4 regions of the Pantoea phyllosphaerae genome follow, and region 1 is predicted to be linked to each of the others. Evidence: predicted binding sites of a transcription regulator. Region 1 holds the regulator's gene; each other region holds the start of a gene.

Evidence for each region. The regulator Fur, encoded in region 1, represses iron uptake genes when iron is present. The targets are predictions, from matches to a motif close to ATAATAATGAGAACNACTATCAA.
Region 2: the regulator Fur is predicted to act here: its motif matches at 1,511-1,533, upstream of ACR6A7_RS13070 (TonB-dependent receptor domain-containing protein).
Region 3: the regulator Fur is predicted to act here: its motif matches at 1,009-1,031, upstream of entS (enterobactin transporter EntS).
Region 4: the regulator Fur is predicted to act here: its motif matches at 908-930, upstream of ACR6A7_RS13500 (TonB-dependent siderophore receptor).

Annotation. Positions count from the first base shown of each region.
Region 1 covers NZ_JBPFDE010000003.1:34,926-38,175, forward strand. The annotation lists gene ybfF (esterase) at 1-473, shown strand, start outside; gene ybfE (LexA regulated protein) at 629-904, shown strand; gene fldA (flavodoxin FldA) at 1,039-1,569, shown strand; gene fur (ferric iron uptake transcriptional regulator) at 1,924-2,367, shown strand; gene ACR6A7_RS05550 (hypothetical protein) at 2,428-2,823, opposite strand; gene glnS (glutamine--tRNA ligase) at 3,061-3,250, opposite strand, start outside.
Region 2 covers NZ_JBPFDE010000008.1:213,847-217,096, reverse strand. The annotation lists gene ACR6A7_RS13070 (TonB-dependent receptor domain-containing protein) at 1-1,382, opposite strand, end outside; gene ACR6A7_RS13065 (Rdx family protein) at 1,620-1,907, shown strand; gene ACR6A7_RS13060 (PadR family transcriptional regulator) at 1,918-2,454, opposite strand; gene ACR6A7_RS13055 (siderophore-interacting protein) at 2,537-3,250, opposite strand, start outside.
Region 3 covers NZ_JBPFDE010000004.1:187,965-191,214, reverse strand. The annotation lists gene fepD (Fe(3+)-siderophore ABC transporter permease) at 1-956, opposite strand, end outside; gene entS (enterobactin transporter EntS) at 1,101-2,351, shown strand; gene fepB (Fe2+-enterobactin ABC transporter substrate-binding protein) at 2,346-3,250, opposite strand, start outside.
Region 4 covers NZ_JBPFDE010000009.1:79,776-83,025, reverse strand. The annotation lists gene treA (alpha,alpha-trehalase TreA) at 1-819, shown strand, start outside; gene ACR6A7_RS13500 (TonB-dependent siderophore receptor) at 990-3,092, shown strand; gene ACR6A7_RS13495 (GlsB/YeaQ/YmgE family stress response membrane protein) at 3,151-3,250, opposite strand, start outside.

The DNA.
Region 1 (3,250 bases):
TGAGCGCGCTGGCGCCGCAGCGCCTGGAGAGGCTGGTGATGATCGACATCGCGCCGGTGGATTATCAGACGCGACGCCACGACGAGATTTTCGCCGCCATCCGCGCCGTTAGCGCCGCAGGTGTGCGCCAGCGCAGCGAGGCCGCGCAGGTGATGCGCGCCCATATAAAAGAAGAAGGCGTCATCCAGTTTATTCTCAAATCGTTTCAGGATGGCGAGTGGCGCTTCAACGTTCCGGCGCTATGGGAAAATTACGCTACAATATCTGGCTGGGAAGCGGTGCCGCCCTGGCCGCATCCCGCGCTCTTTATACGCGGCGGCGACTCGCCCTATCTCGACAACCAGCATCGCGATGCGCTGCTGCGTCAGTTTCCTGCGGCACATGCGCACGTCATCAGCGGCGCCGGCCACTGGGTGCACGCCGAGAAACCTGATGCCGTATTGCGCAGCGTCCGCCGCTTTTTTGCGCTTTAAAAGCAAAAGCTTGCCGTTCGCGGTTTACCATTGGCGTCATCACTTCGGCTGGAGTATGATGGCGCGCTAAATTTTGCCGCTGCCTATTTTTTTGCCGCGGTAATGGCCCATTTCGTTATAAACGCGCCTGCTCGCGCCGCTAGTTTTACTAACCCATGGCAAAAGAACACACTGACCGCACTACGCTGGATCTGTTTGCAAACGAGCGTCGGCCCGGTCGACCGAAAACCAGTCCGCTCTCGCGTGATGAACAGCTGCGCATCAATAAGCGCAATCAACTGAAACGTGACAAGGTGCGCGGGCTGCGTCGTGTCGAACTCAAAATGACCAGCGAAGCCGTGGATGCGTTAAACACCCTGGCTGAGCAGCGCAACATCAGCCGCAGCGAACTGATTGAACAAATGCTGCTGGCGCAACTCAAACTGGGCTGAATAGCGTAAAGCGCACGCAGAAGCAAATGGAGCGGCTTTTCGAGTTCCGCCCTTTTGCCCGCTCTGCTATCATTCGCTTAATTGTGCGCTCTGCGCATGCACTCATCATCAGGATTTAAGAGGTTATTTACTCCATGGCAATCGTAGGCATCTTCTTTGGCAGCGATACCGGCAACACCGAAAACATTGCAAAAATGATCCAGAAACAGCTGGGCAAAGAGGTTGCGGAAGTGCATGACATTGCCAAGAGCACGAAAGAAGATCTCGAGGCGTTCGATATCCTGCTGTTGGGCATTCCAACCTGGTACTACGGCGAAGCGCAGTGCGACTGGGACGACTTCTTCCCGACGCTGGAGGAGATCGATTTCAACGGCAAGCTGGTCGCACTGTTCGGCTGTGGCGATCAGGAAGACTATGCAGAGTATTTCTGCGACGCGATGGGCACGATTCGCGACATCATCGAGCCGAACGGCGCGGTGATCGTCGGCCACTGGCCGACCGAAGGCTACCACTTCGAAGCCTCTAAAGGTCTGGCGGATGACAAACACTTCCTTGGCCTGGCGATTGACGAAGATCGTCAGCCGGAACTAACCAACCAGCGCGTCGAAGCCTGGGTTAAGCAGATTCACGATGAGCTGCAGCTGCAGGCCATCATCGACGCCTGATTAGCCACATACTCAATGTGGGCGCTGGCTCACATTGAGTTAATGGTTTTTCCTATAGAAATAATAGCTACAGATTTTTAACTTTTATCTCTGATTCTGTACAATACCCACATCGGTTATCTGCTTATTTCTTCCGCGAGGTCAGGAAGTTAGCGAGATGATAACGAACCTCCTGCATTTCTCCGCCCGGCGCCGTTACGCTTCTTCTTACAGCCCGTGTTGATTTCAGGCGTTTCCCTCGGTTTTCATTTCAAAACTTCGCCTCTATAATGAGACGCAAATGAGAATAGACACCGAACGACATTCAAGGCAAGGCGCCTCAAGTAACCAGCAAAGTAACAGGACAATATCCGCATGACTGACAACAATACCGCATTAAAGAAGGCTGGCCTGAAAGTCACGCTGCCCAGACTGAAAATTCTGGAAGTGCTTCAGGAACCTCAGTGCCATCACGTCAGCGCGGAAGATCTGTATAAACGCCTGATTGATATGGGCGAAGAGATTGGTCTGGCTACCGTTTATCGCGTACTGAATCAGTTTGACGATGCGGGCATCGTTACGCGTCATAACTTCGAAGGTGGAAAATCGGTTTTCGAACTGACCCAGCAGCATCATCACGATCACCTGATCTGCCTCGACTGCGGCAAAGTCATCGAATTCAGCGATGAATCAATCGAATCACGCCAGCGAGATATTGCTACCCGTCACGGCATCAAGCTGACGAACCATAGCCTTTATCTCTATGGACACTGCTCGCTGGGCGATTGCCGCGAAGACGAAACGCTCCACGATCAGTAAAAATGTGTGCTATGCAGTAATGCTATAAGCCGGTCTATGTACCGGCTTTTTTTATGGCCGTCAGGCGACCAGCGTTTCGTGCAGGTAGCGCCAGCGGGGGATTGAGGTAGTGCAGTCGAGGATCGCCAGCGAAATGCGCGCCTGATCGCTGCCGTTCATCATCTGCAGCTCGCGATACTGAATAGTGATCTCATCTTTGCTCTGAGAGATCACCGCGTGTTCGCTGGTGGCGATGCGCATGCCTTCGCGACGCCCCTGCAGCTGCCGAAACAACGCTTCAGTTTGATTCAAATCGAGCAGTCGCCCCTGGGGTGTGACCATGCGGAAATCGGGATGGAAGTGCGAGAGCAGCAGATCGAAGGTATCGTCTTCGCCTGAAGGCTGATTGAATATACGTTCGATTAACTGATGTAAAACTACCACGCTGTGTTTTGCTTCCTGACCAAGAGCTGTCATCATTTTTCCTTTTTATGCCCGCATAGCCTCTTCAAAGAGCGAATAGCCTACCTGAAAAAATGAAATTCACATCTGGAAATTGATTAATTTTCGTTAACTCAGACAACTCCCAGTCTGGTCTGACAAGAGATAATGGATTGTTACATAACAAAAAATGGTCTTGCCGCTAATTGCAGATATAAAAAAGGGCGATTGCTCGCCCTGTCGTAAATGCATATCAAGCCGAATGCGAAAAAATTACTCGCCGATTTTCGCCCAAGTGTCGCGCAGGCCCACGGTGCGGTTAAACACCAGCTGGTTCGGACGCGAATATCGGCTGTCGGCACAGAAGTAGCCTTCACGCTCAAACTGATAAGGCGCTTCCGGGCTGGCGTTCTGTAAGCCTGGCTCGACAAACCCCTGACGAATCTCCAGCGAGTTCGGATTG
Region 2 (3,250 bases), on a different contig from region 1:
CTGCTGCCCGCGGCGAGATCGACGAGGTTGCGCGGTTTGGTGTTCTGATACATCACGCGCACGCCGGGAATAACCGCGACGTTATGACCCTCGGCGTCGAAATTGATTTTATCCTGCAGGTAACCCGCGAGGGTGTAGCTGCGGCTGTCGGCCTGCGGCTGCATAATCACGCTGGTCTGGCTCGGCGCGGGCGACTGGCGGAACGGACGCTCGCTGTTTTCCGTGCGGGCGTTGACGCCGGCGCTTAGCTCATGGCGGCCGACGATTTTGCTGGCGCGCGTGTCGAAGCCCAGGCTGCGGGTGTTGTAATCCGAATAGACCCTTTGATACGCGCTGGCGCTGCCCGGCATAAACGTATTGTCGTGCGACTCGGTTTTCTGCCAGTAGAGGTGCGTGGTCAGCGTATCGAGCAGGTCGTTATAGGGCGTCCACTCATCCGCCAGGCTGACGCCGAAGCGGCGCGTGTCGCTCTGCTGCTGCGAGGTGCCCCAGACGGTGTTGCCGGAGGTATCCCAGCCATCATAGTGGGTGTGATTGGTTTTGTGGTAGTAGTCGAAGGTGGCGCTCAGCTTGTGCTGGTCGTTCGGCTGCCAGATGCCGGAGGTCATAAAGGCGTCGGAGTGCCAGTTAGCCGGATAGGCCTCTTTCACGCCGCTGTTGTTTTGCGTCTCCTGCCCGTCGCGGCGGCTGTAGACGAACAGCCCGCGCAGCTCATCGTCGCCCGCTGCCGCCGTGATGCCGTTGTGCCAGCTGCGGTCGGCGGAGTTGTAGTTGCTCTGATAGCCGAAGTACGTGTTTTTGCTGCCGCTCAGGTAGTCGTCGGCGCTTTTGTTGTGAAACGAGACGTTGCCGCCAATCGAGGCGTTGGGCTGATCGACCGCGGTCGCGCCCTTCTCAATCTCGATGCTGCCGAACATATAGGGATCGATGTAGTCGCCGCGACCGATACCAAAGGTATTGTTGCCAGCACGGCTGGCATAGGCGCGGCCGGTGGCGTCCGGCAACGGAATGCCGTCAACGTCAAGTCCGACGCGGTTGCTCTCCAGTCCGCGAATGTTGTAGCCGCTGTAGCCTGCGCGATCGAAGCCGCTTTTGCCCGAGGAGGAGCCGCCCGCCGAGCCGGTAGCGGCGATCAGCGGCTCGTAGCGCATGATGGAACCGAAGTCGTTCGCGCCGCGCTTTTGCAGATCGGCTGCGGTCAGGGTGGTTTTGTTGCCCGCTTTGGGTTTCGGCGCGGTGACGGTCATCACCGCATCGCTGCTGGCGGTGTCAATGAGAGGCGAATCGCTGGCGGCGTAGCCGCAGGCGGCGTGAACAGATGAGGCGAGCAGCGCAATTTTACACAGCCGCTGTTGGGTCAATCCCTGAAACATTAAAGACATAAGCGCAAATACCTTTTGATTGTTAGTATTTGCTCACTTACTTGCTGTCAGTAGCTAAATTCCGGCTTCGCACATAAAACCGTAAAGAGAAACGTCATTTTTATAGGAATAATTTCGCCAGAAATGTAATGTAAGTGGTAATCATTATCAACTAGCTTTAGAGTAAGATGTATCTTACACCGCACGAATTGCCAAGCTGCGCCGTGCGCTCTTCTCTTTTTTCGCTACGGAAACCCTATGACTGAGAAACCGTCCGTCACTATTCACTACTGCACGCAGTGTAACTGGCTACTGCGCTCCGCCTGGATGGCGCAGGAGCTGCTGCAAACCTTCGCGGACGACCTGTCGGCGGTGACGCTCAAGCCGGGCACCGGCGGCATTTTTGTTATTACCCTTGATAACGAGACGCTCTGGGAGCGTAAGCGCGACGGCGGTTTTCCCGATGCGGCGGCGCTGAAGCAGCGCGTGCGCGATCTCTGCTTCCCGGAGCGTTCGCTGGGTCATGTAGACAAGAAGAAGCCCTGAGGCAGCGGCGTTAGCTGGCGGCGATTTTATCCGCCGCCGCATTCAGCGCCTCGACCACCTTTTCCAGCGTTTCCGCCGAAATGTCCTGCTGCGACAGGCGGCTATTGAGCGTGGTGCGGATGCGATGAATTGCCCGATCGACGTCAGGAAGGCTACGGTTGTTCACCAGCACCGCCAGCGATGAGAGACGCTCGATAAGGTGCGCGATATGCGCCTGCTGTTCAGCCAGCCGCGCGCGCCCTGCCACATTCAGCGTATAGGCCTTGCGCGACGCCTGCGCATCCACCACGCGGATAGCGTCCATCTCTTCCAGCAGCGTCAGGTTGGGGTAGATTATGCCTGGACTGGGGGAATATTCCCCTCTGGAAAGCTCTTCGATCGATTTGATCAGCTCATAGCCGTGCGCGTCGTTTTGCGCGAGGAAGTGCAGCATTAACAGGCGGATATCGCTGGCATCCAGCATCTTCTCACGACGTTTGCGACGGCCGCCGCATTCAGCGCGCGGCGCGGAATCCTGGTGACACGAGATAGCCAGATCCTGTTTCATTGCCTGCCTGAAGGGAGTTTTTTACGGGAGGATGATAGTAGTCCGCCGCCTGGCAAAATTCAACACGGGCGGCGGTGGCGGCCTATCTGGCGTGCCAGTAAGCGACAGCGCGCACGAAGGCGGCATCCAGGCCGCGACGCTCGACAAAGTAGTCGCCAAGCGCTTTCGCGAACGCGCCTTCGCCGGTCAGCCAGATAAAGTAATCCTCCTGCGGCAGCGTAATGGTATCCAGCTCGGCGATGAGCGCCTCAAGCTTACCCGCCTGCGCGGCGCCGCTGCCGAGCCAGCGCACGTTCACGCCAGCGAGGTCCGGCAGGTAGTCGCGGCCGGTGGTCTCATCCACGCAGGCGAACAGATGCAGCTCCTGCGCCTCGGCAGCCGCCACGCGGCGCTTAAAGGCAGGCAGGCTGGTTTCGTCGCAGACATAGAGCTGAAACGCGTAGTCGGTCGGCACCACCAGCGAGCCGCGCGGACCGCCGATGATTAATCGATCGCCCACTTGCGCCTGCTGCGCCCAGCCGCTGGCGACGCCGCCTTCATGGATATAAAAATCGATGGTCAGCGATGATTCGCCGTCAAAGGCGAGCGGCGTGTAGTCGCGCGCTGGCGGACGAGCGCCGTCCGCCCAGACCACGCCTTCGTCGGTCACCTGCGGCAGCGGCAACTCCGCGCCGCTCTCCTGCGGGAAAAAGAGTTTGATATGGTCGTCAAAACCAGGTGAAGCGAAGCCCGCCAGATCGCTGCCGTGAAACTCCACGCGCCAGAATTCACCGGCGATGAGCGTTTTGCTGACAAC
Region 3 (3,250 bases), on a different contig from region 1:
AGCACGATCAGCATCGGCGCGCCGATCAGCGCGGTGACTACCGAGACGCGCAGTTCGCCCGGCACCATCAGGCGCCCCAGAATATCGGCGCTCAGCAGCAGGCAGGGAGTGATCAGCAGCGTGCCGGGCAGCATCCAGCGGTGGTCGTTGCCCCACAGCCAGCGGGCCAGATGCGGCGTCATCAGCCCGACAAAGGCGACAGGGCCGACGGCGGCCGTGGCGGCGCCGCTCAGCAGGGCGATAGCCAGCAGCCCGAGCAGCTGGGTACGCGCCACGCGCGTGCCGAGCGCCGTCGCCAGGTCGCCGCCCATGCTCAGGGTATTGAGCGCGCGCGCCAGCAGCAGCGCGATCAGCGCGCCGACCGCCACCGCTGGCCAGGTGGCGCGCAGCACGGCAGCGCTGCGAATATCCAGCGAGCCGCTGTGCCAGAAGCGCAGATGATCGTAAATATCGGGGTTAAGGAGAGACAGTCCGGATGTCAGCCCCTCCAGCACCGCGCCGAGCGCCACGCCAGCCAGGGTCAGGCGCACCGGATTAACGCGGCCGCCGCCGAGCGCGCCGGTCAGCGCCACCAGCAGCGACGCCAGCAGTGCGCCGACGAAGGCGAAGCCGAGCCAGTCGGCCGGCGAATCCGCGCCGAACAGGGCGATACCCAGCACCACGGCGAAGCCTGCGCCCGCGTTGACGCCGAGAATGCCGGGATCGGCGAGCGGATTGCGCGTCAGGCTCTGCATCAGCGCGCCCGCCAGCCCGAGCGCACCGCCCGCCAGCAGACCGGCAAGGGTGCGCGGCAGACGCGCTTCGCGCACGATAACGCAGTCGGCGCTGCCGCAGTGGGTCGTCAGGGCAAGGGAAACATCATGAATGGCGATCGATTTGGCGCCGAGCATCAGGCTGAGCGCGAGCAGGAGCAACAGCAGCACTCCTGAGGCGGCTATTGCGGAGAGTTGGCGCATAACGTTCCGAACCTTCACTGTTCACTGACGCAGCGAACGCGTCAATTTGATAATGATACTTGTTATCGTTATTACTCGTATTTTTGTATGTTACCATGATTCGCCTCAACCGTAGCGAGGAAAACCGCAGCAAAAGGCGACGCAATGAACAAACCCTCCCATCTCATCGATCTCAGCCTGTTGAAGACGCACCCCGCTTTTCGCGCCGTCTTTATCGCCCGTTTTATCTCTATCGTCGCGCTCGGCATGCTGGCCGTCGCCGTGCCGGTGCAGATCCAGCAGCTGACGCATTCGCCTGCGCTGGTGGGGCTTGCGGTCACCCTGGCAGGTGCAGGCATGTTCGTCGGACTGCTCACCGGCGGCGTGCTGGCAGATCGCTACGAGCGCAAACGGCTGATCCTGATTGCGCGATCCACCTGCGGCCTCGGCTTCGTGGCGCTGGCCGTTAACGCCTCGCTGCCGACCCCATCGGTCAGCGCGGTCTTTTTGCTCGGCCTGTGGGATGGCTTCTTCGGCGCAATCGGCGTCACGGCGCTGCTGGCGGCGACGCCAGCGCTGGTGGGGCGCGAAAACCTGATGCAGGCGGGCGCCATTACCATGCTCACGGTGCGCTTCGGCGCGATTCTTTCGCCCGCCGTCGGCGGCCTGGTGCTGGCGCACGGCGGCGCGGCGTGGAACTACGGCCTCGCCGCCCTGGGCACGCTGCTCACCGTGCTGACCCTGCTGCGGCTGCCCGTGATGCCGCCGCCGCCGCAGCCGCGCGAACATCCGCTGCGGGCGCTCGCCAGCGGCGTGCAGTTTTTGTTTGCCGCGCCGCTGGTCGGCATGGCGGCGCTGATCGGCGCGCTGGTAACCCTGGCGAGCGCGGTGCGCGTGCTCTACCCGGCGCTGGCGTCGCACTGGCAGGTCAGCCTCGATGAGCTGGGCCTGATGTACGCCGCCGTGCCGCTCGGCGCGGCGCTGGGGGCGCTGACCAGTGGGCGGCTGGCGCAGACGCCGCAGCCAGGCAAGGTGATGTTAGCCAGCGCCGTCGCCGCTTTCCTCGCGCTTGGCGCCTTCAGCCTGATGCCGCAGTTTGCCCTCGGCCTGGCCTGCCTGGCGGCGTTCGGCTACTGCAGCGCCGTTAACAGCCTGGTGCAGTACCAGCTGATCCAGTCGCTGACGCCCGATGCGCTGCTGGGGCGCATCAACAGCCTCTGGACGGCGCAGAACGTCACCGGCGATGCGATCGGCGCGGCGATGATCGGCGCGCTGGGGTCATGGCTGCTGCCGCAGCAGGCCGCCGCGCTGTTCGGTTTCGGCGCGGCGCTGCTGGGAGGCGTGATGTGGATGCTGATGGCGAAGCTGCGACGCTATCAACCGCCAGCGCCGACGCTGGCGGAAGAGGCGTCATGATTTAACAAACAGCTGCGCCAGACGCGTCAGCAGATGGCTGGCGCTGTAGTAGTCAAGACGGAAGGTGTCGGCCCCTAGCGCGTAAACCTGCTGCTGCTTCACCGCCGCGGTTTGCGCCAGGAAGGGGTTCTGCATCAGCTGTTTCGCCCCTTGCTCCTCCGCGGCGAACAGCAGGAAGGTATTGCCGTTCAGGCCGCTGGCGACGTTCTCGCCAGAGAGCTGAATAATATCTTTGCGCTGTCCCATACTGTGCGTCTGCTGCAGATCCGCAGGCGGCACGGCGAGCGTAAAGCCGAGCTGCTCCAGCAGCTTGCCCTGTGCTGATTCGCGGGTCCACAGGTTTACCGCGCGGCCGCCGCCGTTAAACACCATGGCGGAAACGGGCTGCGGCGGCAGCGTGATTTTCTGCTTCAGCGCCGCCTCCTGCGCATCGAACGCCTTCACGCGCGCCGCTGCCTCCGCCTCGTGGCCGGTCGCTTTGCCGAGCAGCGTCACCAGCTGCTGCCAGCTTTTATCGTCATAGTTCACTACCAGCGTCGGCGCGATAGCCGAGAATTGATCCACCAGCTTGAGCGCGGAGTCGTTGCCGGTCGCGCTGACGATAATCAGATCCGGCGCTTCGGCGGCCACCGCTTCGGCGCTCGGCTCGCCAATATAGAGCCGCTTGAGATTTTTACGCTTCGCGACGTCGCTCCACTGACGGAAAAAGCCCTTCTCGTCCGCCAGTCGGCTGCCCGGCGCGGTCGCCCCGCTGGCGATGACCGGCGCGTCGATCGCCAGCAGCGAGCCGGTCAGGGTGACGCTGGTAGAGACGATGCGCTGCGGCGCGTTCTCCAGCGTGACGCTGCCGCCGACGCTTTGCAGCGTGCGCGGCCAGCCGCCTTCCGCCCGCGCTTGAG
Region 4 (3,250 bases), on a different contig from region 1:
GATGACGTCAAAACCGCGAAGAACGCGCCGCAGCGCGACAAAGGCGAACTCTATCGCGATCTGCGTGCCGGCGCCGCGTCCGGCTGGGATTTTAGCTCGCGCTGGTTCAGCGACGCGCATAATCTCGCCTCAATCCGCACCACTCAGCTGGCACCGGTGGACCTCAACAGCCTGATGTTCCATCTGGAACAGACGCTGGCCAAAGCGTATCGCCTCGATAAGCAGCAGGATAAGGCGAAGCAGTTCGCCGATCGGGCGGAGAAGCGCCAGGCGGCGGTCAACCGCTACCTGTGGGATGAGAAGCAGGGCTGGTACGCCGACTACGACAGCAAAACGCGCCAGGCCAGCCCGCAGCTGACCGCCGCAGCGCTCTTCCCGCTCTATATGCAGCTGGCCAGCGACAAGCAGGCTGACCGCACCGCCTCGGCGGTAGAGAAACAGCTGCTGAAAGCGGGCGGTCTGCTCACCACCACGGTGAACAATGGCCAGCAGTGGGATGCCCCTAACGGCTGGGCGCCGCTGCAGTGGGTGGCGGTAGAAGGTCTGGAGCACTACAACAAGCCGCAGCTGGCGCAGCAGGTCGGCATGCGCTTCCTGCAGAACGTTCAGACCACTTACGACAAAGAGCATAAGCTGGTTGAGAAATATGTGGTTGATGGGCCGAATCTCGGCGGTGGCGGCGGCGGCGAATATCCGCTGCAGGACGGCTTCGGCTGGACCAACGGCGTGACGCTGATGCTGCTCGATAAATACTGTCCGAAAGAGAAAACCTGCAACAGCGCGCAGGATATTCCTCAGGCCGCGGCAACAGCGAAGTAACCTCCCCCCAGACGAAGGGCTGCTCTCGGCCCTTCGTTCTCTTTTTTACCTGTTCCTGTACAACAAACCTTGAAACACTTTTCACATATCGATAATAATTCTCACTCTGATTCTGAGACGCTTTATCAACATGTGCCGCCTGCTGAGGGCGGACCGAACAAGGACAGGACATGACGCTGCCGTTTCCCACTCACCGCTGTGCGCTGCTCTGCGCGCTGGCGATTGCTCTGCCCGCCGCCAGCCTGGCGGCCGACACGCTGACGGTGACCGCCTCGCCACAGGAGCGCGCCGACGGCCCGACGCAGGGCTATCTCGCCACCACCAGCGCAGGCGCCACCAAAAGCGATCGCCCGCTGGTCACCACGCCGCAGTCGGTCTCGGTGATTACTCGCCAGCAGATCGACGATCAGGGCGCAATCGATCTCAACCAGGTGCTGAACTATACGCCAGGGGTGTTCTCCAACTTTGGCGGCGCGGCGACCCGCTACGACACCGTTTCGCTGCGCGGCTTCCACGGCGGCGACGTGGATAATTCCTTCCTCGACGGCCTGCGCCTGATGAGCGATGGCGGCAGCTATAACGTGTTGCAGGTCGATCCCTGGTTTCTGGAGCGCGTCGACGTGATCAAAGGCCCCTCCTCTGCGCTGTACGGCCAGACGGTGCCGGGCGGGCTGGTGAACCAGACGACGCGCCGCCCGCAGTTCAGCGAGGCGGGCCACTTCCGGCTGACGGCGGGCAGCCAGGATACGCGCGGCGCGGCCTTCGACTACACCAACGCCATTAACAACGAGTGGGCGTTTCGCCTGACCGGCATGACGCGCAACAGCGATACCCAGTATGACCACACGCGCGAGGAGAAGTACGCGCTGATGCCGCAGCTGCTGTGGCAGCCTACGGAAGATACGCAGCTGCTGCTGCGCGCCTATCTGCAAAAAGATCCGTCAGGCGGCTACCACGGCTCGGTGCCGGGAGACGGCGCGCTTAGCGCCCACAACGGCGCGAAACTCAGCACCGGTTTTTACGATGGCGATCCCTCCCTTGACCAGTTCAAGCGGCGCGAGCAGATCTACAGCTACGATTTCCAGCACCGCTTTAGCGACGTCTGGTCGTTTTCCTCGACCGGCAGCTACAGCCACTCAAACGTCGATCTCGACCAGGTTTATCAGGTCGGCTGGCAGGCGCCCAACAGCACTATCCTGAATCGCTACTACTCCGGCGAACGCTCGTCGCTTTCCGCGTGGGCGACGGATAACCGCGTCACGGCGGAGTTCGACACCGGCGAGCTGGCGCACCGCCTGTCGCTCGGCGCCGAATATCATCGCTATAAAAATGATTTAAGCGACGCGGGCGGCGCAGCCAGCGCGCTCAACGCCGATACCGGCGCGGCGCTCGGGCCGATGCCGGACTATAGCTGGACGCGCAAGACGCGCCGCTACTACCAGACCGGCCTCTACCTGCAGGATGAAATGAGCTGGGATCGCTGGCATCTCGATCTCTCCGGCCGCTACGACCGCATCGTCGCCGACAACAGCGGCACGGCGCGCCGGCAGGACGATCACGTCAGCGGGCGTGCGGCGCTGCTCTACGCCTTCGACAACGGCGTCTCGCCTTACGTGAGCTACAGCCAGGCGATCACGCCGACCGCGCTAACCGGCACCGACGGCAACCTGCTGAAGCCGACCACCTCGGAACAGTATGAGACGGGCGTAAAATATCAGCCGGCAGGCACGCGCGATCTCTATACCCTGGCGCTCTACGATCTGACGCAGAAGGATGTCGCCACGCGCAATATCGTCGACTCCACCTATACGCCGACCGGCAAAGTGCATTCGCAAGGCATCGAACTGGAGGCGCGCAATCAGCTGACGCCGCGCCTGAGCACGGTGGCGGGCTATACGCTTAACCACCTGCGCTATAAAGAGACGGTAGACGGCAATGATGGCCACACGCCTTACGTCACGCCGAACAGCATGGCATCGTTCTGGGGCCACTATCAGTTTGACGGCGGCATCAGCGCGGGCGCGGGCGTGCGCTATATCGGCAAACAGTGGGCGGACAATGAGAACAGCCGACGCGTGCCGTCGGTGACGCTGTTCGACGCCTCGGTGCGCGCCGATCTCGGCGTCTGGAACAGCGCGCTGCGCGGCGCGTGGCTCCAGGTCAACGCGAATAACCTGACCGATCGTCACTATGTGGCGGCCTGTTACGGCACGGGCTACTGCTACTGGGGCGCGGAGCGTTCGCTGCTGGTGTCGGTGGGATACGATTTCTAGCGGGGAGAGTAAAACGGGACGACCATGTCGTCCCGTTGCAGTTCTTAGGCTATGCGTACTAGCTACGGACTTTACGGTAGATAAACAGCACGACCAGGGCGCCGATGACCGCCACCACAAAGCTGCCGAAGTTAAAGCCGTCTACTCGGCCGAAGCCA